DNA from 2 places in the Streptomyces sp. NPDC054842 genome. Region 2 is predicted to be linked to the other one. Evidence: riboswitches for the same ligand, from Rfam matches in the RefSeq annotation. Region 2 holds a riboswitch; the other holds the start of a gene.

Region 1 (8,526 bases), on a different contig from region 2:
CTGCGGGCTGATCAGCTCACCCGTCGCGACGATCTTGGCCCAGCGGTGCAGGTCGTGCAGGTTCGAGATCATCGCGCCGGCCGCCCAGGCCCAACTCGGGTCCCAGTCCGTGGAGTCGGCGACCTCGCCGCTCAGGGTCTGGTTCGTGTACCCCCGCGGGTGCGGCTCGGGGAACTCGGCGCCCTCGGGGAACAGCGTGTGGCGCAGGTGGGCCGGACGCAGCACCCGCCTCTCGATGACGTCGGCGAGGCGGTGGCCGGTGACCTTCTCGATCACGAGGCCGAGCAGGATCAGGTTGCTGTTGTTGTACTCGAACTTCTTCCCCGGCGCGAACGTGTTCTCGTGCCGGTAGCCGTACTCGAGCAGCTCCTCCGGGGAGAAGTAGCGGTTCGGGTCGCTCAACAGGTCGTGGTCGAAGTCCGGGTCGTCGCTGTACGGGTACAGGCCGCTGCGCATCTCGGCCAGGTGCCGCAGGGTGATGTGGTCGCCGTTCGGCACGCCGTCGATGTATTCCGCGATGGGGTCGTCGAGGCCGATGCGGCCGTCCTCGACGAGCTTGAGCAGCGCGGTGACCGTGAAGGTCTTGGTCTCGCTGCCGATCCGGACGTACTCGCGGGTGGTCATCGGCTCACCGGTCCCGGTGTCGGCGAGGCCGGTCGCGCGGACGTAGCTGCCCTTGCCGGGCATCCACAGGCCGACGACGACGCCGGGGATGCCGGCCTGCCGGCGGACCTTCTCGACGGCCTTGTCCAGCCGGGCGGTCAGTTTCCGGCCGAGTCCGTCCGGTGGGGTCTTGTGCTTCTTCTTGTCGTTGTCGAAGCGGTCGGCGACCACGGCGTGGTCGGCCGTGGCGGGGATCGCGGTGATGGGAGCCAGGATGGACGCCACCAGCAGCGATGCGGCGAACAGGCGGCGGGAGGGGGTACGTCGCACAGGGGACCTCTTCCAGGTCGGGGTTCGAGGGGCAACGTCCCATCCGGACCCGGGACGGAGGTCCCGGCCCGGTACGCGTCCCTGCGAGTCCACCCGTTCGGCGCCACCGGCTCACGCCGCGGCTCCGCGCCAGGTCAGGCGCCTGGGACGCGCCCTCGGACGGTTGCGGGAGCCTGCGGAGACGGGGGCGGTGCGCCGCTGGCGCAGGCCGCCGTACGGGCGCGGCTTCCGGCGCGGACCGTAGGCCGATTCCGCGAACTTCGGGGTGCCGGGGTGCGTCGGAGCGCGGTGACGGGGCAGAACGCGTCGTGGCGCGCGCGGTGGACGACACGGTCGTCGCGTGCCGTGGGTGCGGTGCGATCCGAGGAGTTGTGGCATGACGACCTACCTGCGCGACGGCACCGACCGGCCGGACGCGGCCCGGACCCGGCGTACGGCCTCCCGCTCCCGGATGCCGGCGGCGCTCGTGGGCCTCGCGTTGCTCGGGCTGCTGACGGGCTGCGGCGGTGACGACGGCCCGAGCGGTACGCCGACGGAGGCATCCGGCACGGCCGGGGCGGCCTCCGGTACGCCCACGTCGGACGCCGGTTCGACCGCCGCGGCGAGTCCGGGCGGCGACGCGACACCGACCGGAACGAGCCGGACCTCGGCGTCCGCCCCGAGCCCGGCCGGCAGCGGCACCCCGGGCGGTAGGTGCCACACCTCCGAACTGCGCGCCTCGGTCGGGGACAACGACCCGGGCGCCGGACAGGAGAACTTCCCCGTCGTCCTGACCAACGGCTCCTCGCGGACCTGCACCGTGCGCGGGTTCCCCGGCGCGGCCTTCGTCGACGCGTCCGGCAAGCAGCTCGGCCCGGACCCCAAGCGGTCGCCGGAGACGCCGAGGACGGTCACCCTGGCGCCGGGGCAGAGCGCCCTGGCCGGCCTGACCTTCTCCAACCCCGGGATCAGCGGCGCCAGGACCGCGGTACCTGACGCCCTCCTGGTCACGCCGCCCGACGAGAGGGCCTCGCTCCGGGTGCGGTGGACGCACGGCGAGGTCCCCGTGTCGGGCAACGCCTCCACGGTCTCCCTGACAGTCCTGCGCACCGGCCCCGGCGCCTGACGAACGTGCCGCGGGCGCAACGCCGTTCAGCGGTTCGCGCGCAGCCGCCAGCCGTGGTCGACCGGGCCCAGACCCGCGCCCAGCGGGAAGCCCGCGGCTATCGCGCCGGTGACGTAGTCCTTCGCGTGCCGCACCGCGTCCGGCACCGGCAGCCCCCGCGCCAGGCCGACGGCCACCGCGGAGGCCAGGGTGCAACCGGTGCCGTGGGTATGGCGGTTGTCGTGGCGGGGCGCGCGCAGCCAGTGCTCCTCGCGGCCGTCGGTGAGCAGGTCCACCGCCTCGCCGGGCAGGTGCCCGCCCTTCACCAGGACCCAGCGCGGCCCGTACGCCAGCAGCCGTTCCGCCGCCTCGGACATACCTCGCTCGTCCGTGGCGCGGACGCCCGTGAGCTGCGCCGTCTCGTCCAGGTTCGGGGTGGCCACCGTCGCCACGGGCAGCAGGGCGGTGCGTACGGCGTCCAGGGCCTCGTCCGCCAGCAGCCGGTCGCCGTGCTTGGAGACGCTCACCGGGTCCACGACCACCGGCGCGGTGGTCCCGGCCAGCAAGTCGGCGACGGTGCGCACGAGTTCGGCCGAGGCGAGCATGCCGGTCTTCACGGCCTGCACCCCGATGTCGTCCACGACGCTGCGGTACTGCGCGCGTACCGCGTCGGCCGGGAGCTCCCAGGCGCCCTGGACGCCGACGGAGTTCTGCGCGGTGACCGCGGTCAGCACGCTCATGCCGTGGGCGCCGAGCGCGAGCATCGTCTTGAGGTCGGCCTGGATGCCGGCGCCGCCACCGGAGTCCGAACCGGCGACGGTCAGGACGCGGGGCGGCGCGACGGACGGTGCGGCGGGGCCGCTGGAGGGAGTCATACCTGGTTCTCCGTACGGGGAAGGGGGCGTGCGGCGGCGGGGGCGCCCGGTCAGCGGCGGGCGCGCAGGCGCAGCGGGGCGTAGACCACGAGGGCCGCGGCGAAGGCCACGGGGTAGGCGAGGTCGGCGCCGTGCAGGGCCTCGGCCACCGGTCCGACGTACAGGCTGGTGCTCATGAACGGGACGGCGGCGGCGAAGGCGACGGCGAACGCGGTGAGCGCGGGCCACCAGGGCCGCGGGCGGGCCTCCTCGGCGGCGAGGTCGACCGGTGCGCCGCCGCGGGCCCTGCCGCGCACGATCCAGTCGACGGCCACGACGGCGACGAACCCGGGGATCCAGTAGCCGACGAGGAGGAGGACGTTCTGGAAGCGGGCGGTGGTGTCCGCGGCGTGCATCCACAGCACGAGCGGGAAGCCGAGCGCGGCGGCGAGGGCGGCGGCGACGGGGCGGGGCAGCCGCACGCCCATGGTCTGCAGGGCCAGGGAGCCGCTGTAGTCGTTCATGGCGTTGCTGCACAGGGCGGCGAGCGCCACGGCGAGCAGTCCGAGGGCGCCGGGCACTCCGCCGCCGAGCAGCGTGTCGACGCCGTGGGCGGTCTGGTCGGTGAAGACGGACGCGCCCCACAGTCCGAGCGCCTGCACGGCGACGAAGGAGACGGCGAGACCGAGCAGCGTGCACCAGAACATCCGGGGCCGGGACGCGGTGCGCGGCAGGTAGCGGCTGAAGTCGCTGGCGTAGGGAGCCCAGGACAGGGCGAGGCTCAGCGCGACGGCGCAGGTCAGGACGAAGGCACCGGCGCGGTCGGCGCCGTGCACGGTGGCCGTGGCGAGGTGCGGGTCGCCGGTCGCCAGTCTGGCCGTGAGGCCGAGGAGGGCGGCGCCGAGGGCGAAGGTCATGACGGTCTGGAGGCGGTGGATCGCCTCGTACCCGAGGACCCCGAGCCCTCCTTGCGCGGCCATCACGACCAGGACGCCGGCCCAGAACGGCCAGCCGCACAGCTGGGCCAGGGCGTCCCCGCCGAACAGGCCGATCAGGGCGTCCCAGGCGATCGACGACAGCCACTGGAGGGCGCCGGGCAGTACGACGGCGGGGCCGAACGCGAGCCGGGACAGCGGGAGTTGGGCCGTGACGGTCACGCTGCCCCAGGTGCCGAGGTAGGCGGTCGGCACGGCGCCGAGGAGGGTGCCGAGGACGACGGCGGCGAGCGCGGTGGCGAAGTCGAGGCCGAGCGCGGCGCCGACGGTGCCGGTGAACACCCCGGTCATGGTCAGGTTGGGCGCGAACCACACGGTGAACAGCCGCCCGGGGCCGCCGTAGCGGGCGTCCTCGGGAACGGGCGCTATGCCCCGCGCCTCGACCCGCAGGTCACCGGGGGCGGCGGGCATCCGCCCGTCGAACGCGCGCTGCGGGCCTGCGACGGCCACCTCGCCACGGGCATGCGGCAACGACATGAGACATCCCTCCGCCAGTCCTAACTGGTTCAGGTTCGACGGGTGTGATCTCAGCCCTCGTGCGGGGCACCCCGTGTCCGGTTACGCCGGACAGGATAGCCACAGGGGTGCCGTTCCGACCGGCCCGGGTGGGCACTGGTCGGCACGGCACCCCTGCGTCACGTGCGGCGGAGCGGCCGGACGGGCCGCGCGGCCGGGTCCGGCGGGTACGGGATCAGGCGATCTCGACGAGCAGGTCGCCGCCCTCCACCTGCTGGATGCGGTTGATGGCCAGCCGCGACACCTTCCCGGACTTCGGGGCGGTGACCGAGGCCTCCATCTTCATCGCCTCGATGGTGGCGACGGTGGCGCCCGCCTCCACCTCGTCGCCCTCGGCGACCGCGAGGGTCACCACACCGGCGAACGGCGCGGCGACGTGACCGGGGTTGGCCCGGTCGGCCTTCTCCGTCGCCGGGATGTCGGAGGACACGGCGGTGTCGCGCACCTGGATCGGGCGCAGTTGGCCGTTGAGCGCGGACATCACGGTCCGCATGCCGCGCTCGTCGGCCTCGCCCACGGCCTCCAGCTCGATGAGCAGCCGCACGCCCGGTTCGAGATCGACGGCGTACTCCTTCCCCGGGCGGAGCCCGTAGAAGAAGTCCTTGCTGTCCAGCACGCTGGTGTCGCCGTAGGTCTGGCGGTGCGTCTCGAACTCCCTTGTGGGGCCCGGGAACAGCAGCCGGTTGAGTGTCGCTCGCCGGTCCTTCGCGAGGCCCTCGCGGTCGTCCGCGGTGAGCTCCTGCTGCGGCTTCGGGGCGGCTCGGCCCTCCAGCGCCCGGGTGCGGAACGGCTCCGGCCATCCGCCGGGCGGGTTGCCCAACTCGCCCCGCAGGAAGCCGATCACGGAGTCGGGGATGTCGAACCGGTTCGGGTTGGCCTCGAAGTCCTCCGGTGAGACTCCGGCGCCGACGAGGTGGAGCGCGAGGTCGCCCACCACCTTCGAGGACGGGGTGACCTTCACCAGGTGACCGAGGATGCGGTCGGCTGCGGCGTACATCGCCTCGATGTCCTCGAAGCGGTCGCCGAGGCCCAGCGCGACCGCCTGCGTGCGCAGGTTGGACAGCTGGCCGCCGGGGATCTCGTGGTGGTAGACCCGCCCGGTCGGGGAGGCGAGCCCCGCCTCGAAGGGCGCGTAGATCCTGCGGACGCTCTCCCAGTACGGCTCCAGGTCGCCCACGGCCTTCAGGCTGAGCCCGGTGGGCCGCTCGGAGTAGTCGGTCGCGGCGACGATGCCCGACAGGGACGGCTGCGAGGTGGTGCCCGCCATCGACGCGACCGCTCCGTCGACCGCGTCGGCGCCGGCCTGGATCGCGGCGAGGTACGTGGCGAGCTGGCCGCCCGCCGTGTCGTGGGTGTGGATGTGCACCGGCAGCTCGAACTCGCGGCGCAGCGCCGAGACGAGGGTCGCCGCGGCCGGCGCCCGCAGCAGCCCGGCCATGTCCTTCACGGCCAGGACGTGCGCGCCCGCCTCGACGATCTGCTCGGCCAGACGGAGGTAGTAGTCGAGGGTGTAGAGCCGCTCGGAGGGGTCGGACAGGTCGGACGTGTAGCAGAGGGCGACCTCGGCGACGGCCGTCCCGGTCTCCCGGACGGCGTCGATGGCGGGCCGCATCTGCCCGACGTCGTTCAGCGCGTCGAAGACGCGGAAGATGTCGATGCCGGTGGCCGCGGCCTCCTGCACGAAGGCGTCGGTGACCTCGGTCGGGTACGGGGTGTAGCCCACGGTGTTGCGGCCGCGCAGCAGCATCTGCAGGCAGATGTTCGGCACCGCCTCGCGCAGTGCGGCCAGCCGCTCCCAGGGGTCCTCGGCGAGGAAGCGCAGGGCCACGTCGTAGGTGGCGCCGCCCCAGCACTCCAGGGACAGCAGCTCGGGCAGGGTCCGGGCGACCACGGGGGCGATGGCGAGCATGTCCTTGGTGCGGACCCGGGTGGCGAGGAGCGACTGGTGGGCGTCGCGAAACGTGGTGTCGGTGACGCCGATGGTCGGTGACTCGCGCAGCCGGCGGGCGAAGCCCTCGGGGCCGAGCCGGACCAGGAGCTGCCGGGAGCCCGCGGGCGGTTCCGTGGCGGGCACCACCGGGATCTTTGTGCCGGGGTCGACGGACTGGGGGCGTTCGCCGTGCGGCTTGTTGACGGTGACGTCGGCGAGGTAGGTGAGCAGCTTGGTGCCGCGGTCGGCGGAGTGGCGTGCCGTCAGCAGATGCGGCCGGCGCTCGATGAACGACGTCGTGACGCGGCCGGCGCGGAAGTCCGGGTCGTCGAGGACGGCCTGGAGGAACGGGATGTTCGTGGCGACGCCGCGGATGCGGAACTCGGCCACGGCACGCCGGGCCCGGCCGATCGCGGTGTCGAAGTCGCGGCCCCGGCAGGTGAGCTTGACCAGCATGGAGTCGAAGTGGGCGCTGATCTCCGTACCGGCGTGGGTGGTGCCGCCGTCGAGCCGGATGCCGGAGCCGCCGGGCGAGCGGTAGGCGCTGATCCTGCCGGTGTCCGGGCGGAAGCCGTTGGCCGGGTCCTCGGTGGTGATCCGGCACTGGAGGGCGGCGCCGTGCAGGGTGACCGTCTCCTGCGAGAGGCCGAGGTCGGCCAGCGTCTCACCGGCGGCGATGCGCAGCTGGGCCTGGACGAGGTCGACGTCGGTGACCTCCTCGGTGACCGTGTGCTCGACCTGGATGCGCGGGTTCATCTCGATGAAGACGTGGTTGCCGTCCCGGTCGAGGAGGAACTCCACGGTGCCCGCGTTGCGGTAGCCGATCTCGCGGGCGAACCGTACGGCGTCGGCGCAGATCCGCTCGCGGAGCGCCGGGTCGAGGTTCGGCGCGGGCGCCATCTCGATGGCCTTCTGGTGGCGGCGCTGCACCGAGCAGTCCCGTTCGAACAGGTGGATGACGTTGCCCTGTCCGTCGGCGAGGATCTGCACCTCGATGTGGCGGGGCTCCACGACGGCCTTCTCCAGGAAGACCGTGGGGTCGCCGAACGCGGAGGCGGCCTCCCGCGAGGCCGCCTCGATGGACTCTCGCAGCTGGGCCGGGTCCTCGACGCGGCGCATGCCGCGGCCGCCGCCGCCGGCCACCGCCTTGACGAACACGGGGAAGCCGACGTCCTCGGCGGCGCGGACGAGTTCGTCGACGTCGGTGGAGGGCGCCGAGGAGCCGAGGACGGGCACGCCGGCCGCGCGGGCCGCCGCGACGGCACGCGCCTTGTTCCCGGTCAGCTCCAGAATCTCGGTGGCCGGCCCGACGAAGGTGATGCCCGCCTCCTCGCAGGCGCGTGCCAGGTCGGGGTTCTCCGACAGGAACCCGTAGCCCGGGTAGACCGCGTCGGCTCCCGCCCGGCGCGCGGCGCGGACGATCTCCTCGACGGAGAGGTAGGCCCGCACCGGGTGTCCCGGTTCGCCGATCTCGTAGGCCTCGTCGGCCTTCAACCGGTGCAGTGAATTGCGGTCCTCGTGCGGGAAGACGGCGACCGTCCGGGCGCCCAGCTCGAAGCCGGCGCGGAACGCGCGAATCGCGATTTCACCTCGGTTGGCGACCAGCACCTTGCGGAACATTCGGGATCCCTTCAGCCTGCTCGGTGACGCGCACCATGGTGTCGGCCCTGCCCGCCCGGCGCCATGTGAGGCGGCCCACTCCGCTCGTGTGAGGCGGGCCACTGCCCCCTTCCGGTGCGCCGGGGCGCGGCTGTTCTCAGAGCAGACCGGCGCGGGCTGGGCCGTCGTCGAGGAAGCCGCCCGACTGGTGCTGCCACAGCTTCGCGTAGGTGCCCTGCGAGGCGAGCAGCTCCTGGTGGGTGCCCTGCTCGACGATCCGGCCGTGGTCGAGGACGACGAGCCGGTCCATGGTGGCGACGGTGCTGAGCCGGTGGGCGACCACGAGCGCCGTCCGCCCCTCCATGAGCCGCCACAGGGCCTCCTGGACGAGCAGCTCGCTCTCGGAGTCGAGGGCGCTGGTCGCCTCGTCGAGCAGCAGGACCGGCGCGTCGCGCAGGATCGCCCGGGCCAGGGCGACGCGCTGGCGCTGGCCGCCGGACAGCTTGACGCCACGCTCGCCGACCATCGTGTCGAAGCCGTCCGGCAGCGCGTCGGCGAACTCGGTGACGTGTGCCGCCTCGGCCGCGCGCCTGACCTCGGCGTCGGTGGCGTCCG
Region 2 (8,526 bases):
ACCGAGCTTCTCGACCAGCTCCAGCTGGGTGTCCAGGTAGTCGATGTGGTGTTCCTCGTCCGCGAGGATCGACTCGAAGATGTTCGCCGAGGTGACGTCGCCCTTCGCGCGCATCACGTCGATCCCGCGCCGGAGGCGGTCGATCGCCTCCACCTCCACCTGCCGGTCCGCCTGGAACATCTCGGTCACCGTCTGCCCCACCCGGACATGGAAGAGCCGCTGGTAGTTCGGCAGGCCGTCCAGGAAGAGAATCCGGTCGGTGAGCAGCTCGGCGTGCTTCATCTCGTCGAACGACTCGTGCCGCGTGTACTTCGCGAGCTTCGTCCAGCCGAAGTTCTCCTGCATCTTCGCGTGCAGGAAGTACTGGTTGATCGCGGTGAGCTCGGCGGTCAGCTGCTCGTTGAGGAATTCGAGGACCTCGGGGTCGCCCTGCATCGCAGAGGCTCCTTCCAGGCGGGGGAGTGGGCAGGTTGCGCCGCATCCTCGCATCGGCACCCCGGGCAGTCCAGTAAGTGCACGCTTAGTAGGAGTTGCCCGAATCGGGACAGGCCTGGTCATGTGCACCGTCCCAGGTCTGTCAGGATGGAGTCATGGGTCAGCCGGTGGAGCGTGAATCTGGAGAAGCGGCACAGCCGGACCTTCCGCCGGGACAGCGACTTCAGCGCGGCTGGCCGGTCACGCACTACGGCCCGGTGCCCAAGTTCCGCCCCGAGCGCTGGGAGTTCAGGGTCTTCGGCGCCACCGCCGACCAGGAGAAGCGCTGCTGGACCCACGAGGAGTTCACGGCCCTGCCGTACGCCACCGTGGTCGCCGATCTGCACTGTGTCACGAAGTTCAGCATGATCGGGGCCGAATGGGGCGGCATCCCGGCCCGCACGATCCTGGAGCTGGCCCCGCCGGCGCCCTCCGTGACCCACGTGATGGTCTGGGCGGAGTACGGCTTCAGCTCGAACCTGCGCCTCGACGACTTCGCCTCCGAGCGCACCATCTTCGCCACCCACAAGGACGGCGAGCTGCTCACCGCCGAGCACGGCTTCCCGCTGCGCCTGGTCGTGCCGCACCTGTACGCCTGGAAGGGGCCCAAGTGGGTCCGGGGCGTCGAGTACATGACGGCCGACCGCCGCGGCTTCTGGGAGGAGCGCGGCTATCACAACGTGGGCGACCCCTGGCGCGAGCAGCGCTACTCGTACCAGGAGGAGCCCGGGGACGGCCCCGAGCTCTGACTCTCTCGGTGCCGTTCCCGCTGCCTCAGTGGTGGTACGCGTGCACCACCGCGTGGCCCTTGCCGCGGCCGATCATCCACCGGTTCACCGGCGTCGTCACCACGAAGGCGACGACCAGCGAGATCGCCAGGGCGCCCCAGAACAGCAGGTCGTCGAGGTGGGCGTCCATGGCGTTCGGCCACAGGGCGATCACCGAGTTGTCGATCAGCTCCATCACCGCGATGGACAGCGTGTCCGCGGCGAGGGCGATCCGGAACGCCGTCCGGAAGCCGACGTCCGCCTTGAGCACGCCGCGCAGCGTGAGCGAGTAGCCGAAGAAGAAGGCCAGGGCGATCGCCAGGACCATCGTCGGCACGTTGCCCCAGCCGAGCGCGGTGCCGATCACCATGCCGAGCACCTCGCCGATGGCGCAGCCGGTCAGGCAGTGCAGCGTGGCCTGGGCGGCCATGGCCCAGGTGACCTCGGCCCGGTGCGCGTGCCCGGTGTGTGTGTCGTGCTCCATGAGATGCCCCCAACGTCAGGTAGCGGTTCCTGCACCTGACAGGAACCGTATACCCCCCTGGGGTATTCCTCAACGGGGTCAGCCGTCGCGCAGCTTCTTGAGCCGCTCCACGTCCGCCGCGTGTCCCTCCTTGCCGCCGGGCGTCTCGATGACCAGCGGTACGCCCTCGGTGGCGGGGTGCGTCATCAGCTCGCGGAACGGGTCCTCGCCGATGTGGCCCGCGCCGATGTTGGCGTGGCGGTCCTTGTGGGCGCCGACCACGTCCATGGAGTCGTTGGCGTGGACGAGCCGCAGACGGCCCGCGCCGACGGTGGAGACCAGCAGGTCCAGGGTCTGGCGCATGCCGTCCGGGCCGGTCAGGTCGTGGCCCGCGGCGAAGACGTGGCAGGTGTCCAGGCAGACGCCGAGCCTCGGGTGGGCGTCGAGCGCCTCGAAGTAGGGCGCGAAGTCCCAGGTCCGGGAGCACAGGGAGGAGCCCTGGCCCGCCGTCGACTCCAGCAGCAGGTACGGGTCGTCGTCGTGGGTCAGCTCGTCCAGCAGCGGCAGCATCCGCTCCCGTACCTGCGCGAGAGCCGTCGCCCGCTCCCGGCCGCCGGTGGCGCTCCCGGTGTGCACGACCACGCCGAGCGCGCCGATCTGCCGGGCCCGGCGCAGCGAGTGCCGCAGCGAGGCCACCGACTTCTCGACGGTCGCCTCCGTGTGCGACCCGAAGTTGATCAGGTAGGGGGCGTGGACGTACGCCGGTATCGACTCGGCGGCGCACGCCGTGCGGAACGCCTCGTCCTGCTTCGGGTTGCCGGCCGGCGTCGCCCAGCCGCGCGGGTTGGCGACGAAGACCTGCACGGCCTCGGCGCCCATCTCACGCGCGTAGGCCAGGCCGACGGTGTCGAGGCCGCCGGCCACCGGGACGTGGCTGCCGACGGGATTGCGGAGCTGCTTGCTTGTCACACCCATCAGGGTGTCATGTGCTCGCGGGTGCTCCGGCGCCGGACGTCACGGTCGTACCGGCCGTCCCCGGGAAACGGCCGGCACCGCTCAGCGGATCTCGATGGTGATCGTCGACCCCTTGGGGGCCTTGTCCCCGCCGTCCACCGACTGGCTCTCGACGGTGTCCCCGAAGAGGCCGAGCAGCCCGCGGTCCTGGTCGACCTCGAACCCGGCGTCCTCCAGCTCCCGGGTCGCGTCGTCCACGCTGTCCCCGACGACGTCCGGGACCTCGATCATCTCCGGGCCCTTGGAGAGGGTCAGCGTCACGGTGTCGCCCTCGGCGAGCTGCTTCTCGTCGCCGCGCGGCTTCTGCTCGGCGACCTCGCCCTTGTCGAACTCCGACGACGTCACCCGCTCCGCGGCGACCTCGACCTTCAGGCCCGCGTCCTCCAGCTCCTCGGTGGCGTCCTCGACCGAGGAACCCGTGACGTCGGGCACGTCGATCGCGCGGCCCCTGCTCACCGTGATCGCGATGGCCGACCCGGCGTGCCGCTCGGTCCCGGCCCCGGGCTCCGTACCGATCACGGAACCGCGGTCGACGTCCTCGCTGAAGTCGCGGGTGACCATCCCGGCCGCCAGGCCCGCCGACTTCAGCCGGTCCCTGGCGCTCTCCAGCGTCTCGCCCTCCAGGTCGGGCACCTTCACGACCTCGGGGCCCTTGGAGATGGTCAGCGTCACCGAGTCGTTCTCCCGGATCCGCTCACCGACACCCGGGTCGACCTTGCTGACCGTGCCCCGCTTCACCGTGTCGCTGAAGTCCCGCCGGACCTCCTTGACGTCGAGTCCGGCCGCCTCCAGCCGGTCCCTCGCCTGGTCCTCGGTCTTCTCCAGCACCGCCGGGACCTTGGTGAACTGCCCGGAGTTGATGTACCAGACGCCCGCGCCGACGCCGAGCACCAGCAGCACGGCAGCAACGATCGCCACCATCCCGCGCCCGGGCCGGACACCCGCGCCGGTGGGCCGCCGCGGCGGGACCGGCGGGCTCGCGAGGCGGCTGGTGCGGTTCAGCACCGCCTCGTCCTCGTTCACCGGCAGCGGCCGCTGCCCGGACAGCGAGCGCGGGATCACGCTCGTCCGGTCCTCGGCGTTGTCGTGGTTCACCGCCACGGCCTTCGGCGGTACGGCGTCCAGCTGCTCGGCGGTCAGTCCGCCGCGCGCCTCCAGCACCTCGGCGAGCAGCGCCACCGCGTCGTACGGACGCACCTCGGGGTTGCGCGCGGTCGACGAGGCGACCAGGTCGTCGAGGGCGAGGGGCAGCCCCGGCACGGCGGCCGACGGCGGCGGCACGTCCGCGTTCAGGTGCTGGTAGAGCACCTGCGCGGGGGAGTCGCCGGAGTGCGGCTTGTCGCCGGTGAGCATCTCGTACAGGACGACACCGCAGGCGTACACGTCGACGCGGGGGTCCGCCGTGCCGTGCTCCACCTGCTCGGGGGCGAGGTAGGAGACGGTGCCGAGGACGGACCCCGTGGTGTTCGTCACCGTGTCCACGGCGCGCACGAGACCGAAGTCCGCCACCTTGACCCGGCCGTCGTCCCCTATCAGGACGTTCTCCGGCTTCATGTCGCGGTGCACGAAACCGGCCCGGTGGGCGGCGCCGAGCGCGGCGAGGACCGGCTCCAGGATGTCGAGCGCGGCCCGCGGCTGGAGCGCCCCGCGCTCGCGCAGCACGTCGCGCAGGGTGCACCCGGCGACGTACTCCATGGCCAGGTAGACGTACGACCCGTCCGTCCCCTGGTCGAAGACCTGCACCACGTTCGGGTGGGCGAGCCGGGCGACGGACTTGGCCTCCCGGATGAACCGCTCGACGAAGGAGGCGTCGGCGGCCAGCGCCGGGTGCATCACCTTGAGCGCGAGCACGCGGTCGAGGCGGGTGTCCAGGGCCCGGTAGACCGTGGCCATCCCGCCGACCGCGATCCGCGCGTCGACGCGGTAGCGGCCGTCGAGCACCTGCCCGACAAGCGGGTCCTGAAGGGTCGTATCCACGCAGGTGAGTCTACGAGCCGCCACCGTCACGCCCACCCGGTCCGCTCTTTCCGGGGGCGGAATGCAGCAGACCTGTGACTGTCGTGTGGCCTGTCCGAGGCGGGCCGGTCCGGGCGGCCCGCCCCGGGACGAACGCCGGAACGCTCGCGCAGCGCCCTAGAAGGCGGGGCGCTCCGGGTCCAGCCGCGCACGCCCCTCCACCGGGGAGGACGCCTCCGCGAAGTGCCGGCGCGGGATGCGGCCCGCCCGGTACGCCAGCCGCCCCGCCTCGACCGCGTGCCGCATGGCGTCGGCCATCAGCACCGGCTCCTGAGCCCGGGTCACGGCCGAGGCGAGCATCACACCCGCGCACCCCAGCTCCATGGCGAGCGCGGCGTCCGACGCGGTCCCGGCGCCCGCGTCCAGGATGACCGGCACACGCGCGTGCTCCACGATCAGCTGGAAGTTGTGCGGGTTGCGGATACCGAGGCCGGAGCCGATGGGCGAGCCCAGCGGCATGATCGCGGCGCAGCCGACGTCCTCCAGCTTCCGCGCCAGCACCGGGTCGTCGTTCGTGTACGGCAGCACCGTGAACCCGTCGTCGACCAGCGTCTCGGCGGCGTCCAGCAGCTCGATCGGGTCCGGCAGCAACGTGCGCTCGTCCGCGATGACCTCCAGTTTGACCAGGTCGGTGCCGAGGGCCTCCCGAGCGAGCCGGGCGGTGAGGACCGCCTCGCCCGCCGTGAAGCAGCCCGCCGTGTTCGGCAGGACCCGGATGCCGAGCCGGTCCAGGACGGACAGCACCGAACCGTGCGCCCGCGGATCGACCCGGCGCATCGCGACCGTGGTCAGCTCCGTGCCCGAGGCCACCAGGGAGCGCTCCAGCAGGTCCAGGCTGGGGGCGCCGCCGGTACCCATGATCAGGCGGGACGCGTAGGACGTGCCGCCGAGGACGAAGGGGTCGTCGGCCATGGGTCAGCCTCCTTGGACGGCGGTGAGTACTTCGACGCGGTCCCCGTCGGCGAGGGCCGTGCCGGCCCACTGACGGCGCGGGACGACGGTCTCGTTCAGGGCGGCGGCGACACCGGACGGGGCCGCGGTGAGGGTCGCGACGAGGGCGTCGAGCGCGGTGCCCGGGGCGACGTGCCGGCGCTCCCCGTTGACGAAGATGTTCATGCGGGCTGCTCCGTGCGGGCGGTGCTGAAGCGTCGGGGGGTGAACGGGCGTGCCACGTCCGGGAGTTCACCGGTGGTCAGGACGTGCGCCATGGCGTCGCCGGTGACCGGGGTGAGCAGCACGCCGTTGCGGTGGTGGCCGGTGGCCAGCAGCAGGCCGTCCAGTCCGGTGGGCCCGAGCAGCGGGGCGTTGTCCGGCGAGCAGGGGCGCAGCCCGGCGCGGGTCTCGGTCAGCGGCAGTTCCGTGATCCCGGGGACCAGTTCGTGGGCGTCGCGCAGCAGCTCGTACACACCGCCCGCGGTGACCGTGGTGTCCCAGCCCAGCTCCTCGCTGGTGGCGCCGACGACCAGCTCGCCGTTCTCGCGCGGCACCAGGTAGACGTGGCTGCCCCGCACGACGGCGCGCACGGTCCGGCTGAGGAACGGCGCGTACGGCCGCGGCACGGTCAGCCGCAGCACCTGCCCCTTCACCGGGCGCACCGGCGGCAGCAGGTCGTCGGGGACGCCCGCCAGCCGTCCGCTCAGGCTGCCCCCGGCGAGGACGACCCGGCCGGCCGGCAGCGCGCCGCCGTCCGCGGTGACCACCCCGGTGGCCCGGCCCCGGACGACGCTCAGCCGCTCGGCCCAGGTCCGGTGCAGGACCACCCCGGCGCGCTCGCAGGCCACGACGAGCGCGGCGGCGAGCCGGCGCGGATCGACCTGGTGGTCGCCGTCCACCCGCAGCCCGCCGCGCACGCCCGGTGCGAGCATCGGCTCCAGCCGGCGGCAGTCACGTCCGCTGAGCCACTCCGACTCCAGGCCCGACCGGCGCTGCAGCGCGTGCAGTTCGCGCAGGTGGGCGCGGTCGTCGGCGTCGAGCGCGACGGCGAGTGTGCCGCAGCGGCGGTAGCCGAGGCCGAGGCCGGTGACCTCGGTCAGCTCCGCCACGAAGTCGGGGTAGCGCTCGGCGGAGGCCAGGTTGAGGCCGAGCAACGTCTGCTCGCCGTAGTGGAGTTCGGTGACGGCGGCCAGCATGCCGGCGGCCACCTGCGCGGCGCCGCCGCCCGGCTCGGGGTCCACGACCGCGGTGGTGAGCCCGCGCTGCGCGGCCCGCCAGGCGGTCACCAGACCGATGATGCCCCCGCCCACCACGAGGACGTCCGGCGGACCCGAGGACCCGCGTGCGGTGTCCGTGGACTGTGAGGTACGCGACATGGGCGTCCAGCCCCTCCCTTCGCCGGCATGACCCGGATCAGGTTCGTACGGTCGGAGGCCGTCCAGCCTCCCTCTCAGCCCGGTGCGTCCGGGCTCCCGCGTGTGCTTTACGTTGGCCACCCTAGCCCGTCGCCCCGGACCCCAGTAGAGGAGCTCCCCGCATGGCCCGCTCGCTCGACGGCCTCGTCCTCGCCCCGGTCGCCGACCAGGCCCCGGGACAGGTCGGCACCCGCACCCGGTTCACCTACCACGAGCGGGACGGGCGGATCTGGGCCGAGTACGCGGGCGGCGATGTCGTACGAGGTCATCTCGTGGGTAGTCGTGAGGGTGACCGCCTCGACTTCCGGTACGTGCAGCTGAAGCACGACGGAACGACCTCCTCCGGGCACTGCGTGTCCCAGGTCGTCGAGCTGGCCGACGGACGGGTACGGCTTGAGGAGAACTGGCAGTGGGAGTCGCAGGAGGGCAGCGGGACGAGCGTGGTGGAGGAGATCGCCCACGCCCGGTGACTGACGCCGTGTCAGGTGTCTATGGTGATCACGTGAGCGAGCAGACGCAGTCCGGGGACACGGCACGGCGGGTCGTCGTCGTGGGCGCGGGCATGGCCGGGGTGCAGACCGCGGTCGCCCTGCGGGAACAGGGCTTCACCGGCACGGTGACCCTGATCGGCGGGGAGCCGCACCAGCCCTACGACCGTCCGCCGCTGTCCAAGGCCGTGCTGCTCGGCAAGGCCGAGGGCTCCGCCTTCGACGTCGACTTCGAGGCGCTCGGCATCGGGCTGCGGCTCGGCTGCGAGGTGCTCGGCGTACGCCCCGCGGAGCACGAACTGGACACCGCCGACGGGCCCGTGCCGTACGACGTCCTGGTGATCGCGACCGGGGCGGAACCGATTCGGCTGCCGGGCACCGAAGGCATCCCCGGAGTCCATCTGCTGCGCACCCTGGACGACGCCGAGCGGCTGCGCCCGGTGCTCGCCGAGCAGCACGACATCGTGGTCGTCGGAGCGGGCTGGATCGGCGCCGAGTTCGCGACCGCGGCCCGCGAGGCCGGATGCGCGGTGACCGTCGTCGAGGCCGCCGACCGGCCGCTCGCCGGTGCGCTGCCTCCCGAGGTGGCCGCCCCCATGGCCGCCTGGTACGCCGACAGCGGGGCCGCGCTGCGCACCCACGCGCGCGTGGAGCGCGTCGAGCCCGGCGCGGTCGTCCTCGACGACGGTTCGCGGGTGCCCGCGGGCGCGGTCGTCGTCGGCATCGGGGCCCGCCCCGCGACCGGCTGGCTCACCGGCTCCGGTATCGAACTCGGCGCCCAGGGCGAGATCGTGGCCGACGCCCACCTGCGCACCTCCGCGCCCGACGTCTACGCGGTCGGCGACTGCGCCTCCTTCCCGTCGGGCCGCTACGAGGGGCGCCTGCTGGTCCACCACTGGGACAACGCGCTCCAGGGGCCGCGCACCGTGGCGGCGAACATCATCGGCGAGGCCCCC

Evidence for each region. A riboswitch is a leader RNA that binds a small molecule or an ion and turns the genes downstream of it on or off. The one in region 2 is predicted to bind thiamine pyrophosphate.
Region 1: linked by a shared signal. The riboswitch ahead of ACWGIS_RS34865 (purine-cytosine permease family protein) and the one ahead of thiO (glycine oxidase ThiO) in region 2 are both predicted to bind thiamine pyrophosphate.

Annotation. Positions count from the first base shown of each region.
Region 1 is NZ_JBSGZN010000076.1:12,004-20,529, forward strand. Features, by position in the region: gene ACWGIS_RS34850 (serine hydrolase domain-containing protein) at 1-933, opposite strand, end outside; gene ACWGIS_RS34855 (DUF4232 domain-containing protein) at 1,385-2,038, shown strand; gene thiD (bifunctional hydroxymethylpyrimidine kinase/phosphomethylpyrimidine kinase) at 2,065-2,892, opposite strand; gene ACWGIS_RS34865 (purine-cytosine permease family protein) at 2,943-4,343, opposite strand; TPP riboswitch at 4,333-4,427, opposite strand; gene ACWGIS_RS34870 (pyruvate carboxylase) at 4,558-7,932, opposite strand; gene ACWGIS_RS34875 (ABC transporter ATP-binding protein) at 8,069-8,526, opposite strand, start outside.
Region 2 is NZ_JBSGZN010000022.1:95,271-103,796, forward strand. Features, by position in the region: gene bfr (bacterioferritin) at 1-435, opposite strand, end outside; gene ACWGIS_RS19090 (sulfite oxidase-like oxidoreductase) at 591-1,223, shown strand; gene ACWGIS_RS19095 (DUF4396 domain-containing protein) at 1,249-1,725, opposite strand; gene ACWGIS_RS19100 (deoxyribonuclease IV) at 1,804-2,679, opposite strand; gene pknB (Stk1 family PASTA domain-containing Ser/Thr kinase) at 2,761-4,695, opposite strand; gene ACWGIS_RS19110 (thiazole synthase) at 4,852-5,646, opposite strand; gene thiS (sulfur carrier protein ThiS) at 5,650-5,850, opposite strand; gene thiO (glycine oxidase ThiO) at 5,847-7,043, opposite strand; TPP riboswitch at 7,041-7,153, opposite strand; gene ACWGIS_RS19125 (hypothetical protein) at 7,205-7,552, shown strand; gene ACWGIS_RS19130 (NAD(P)/FAD-dependent oxidoreductase) at 7,585-8,526, shown strand, end outside.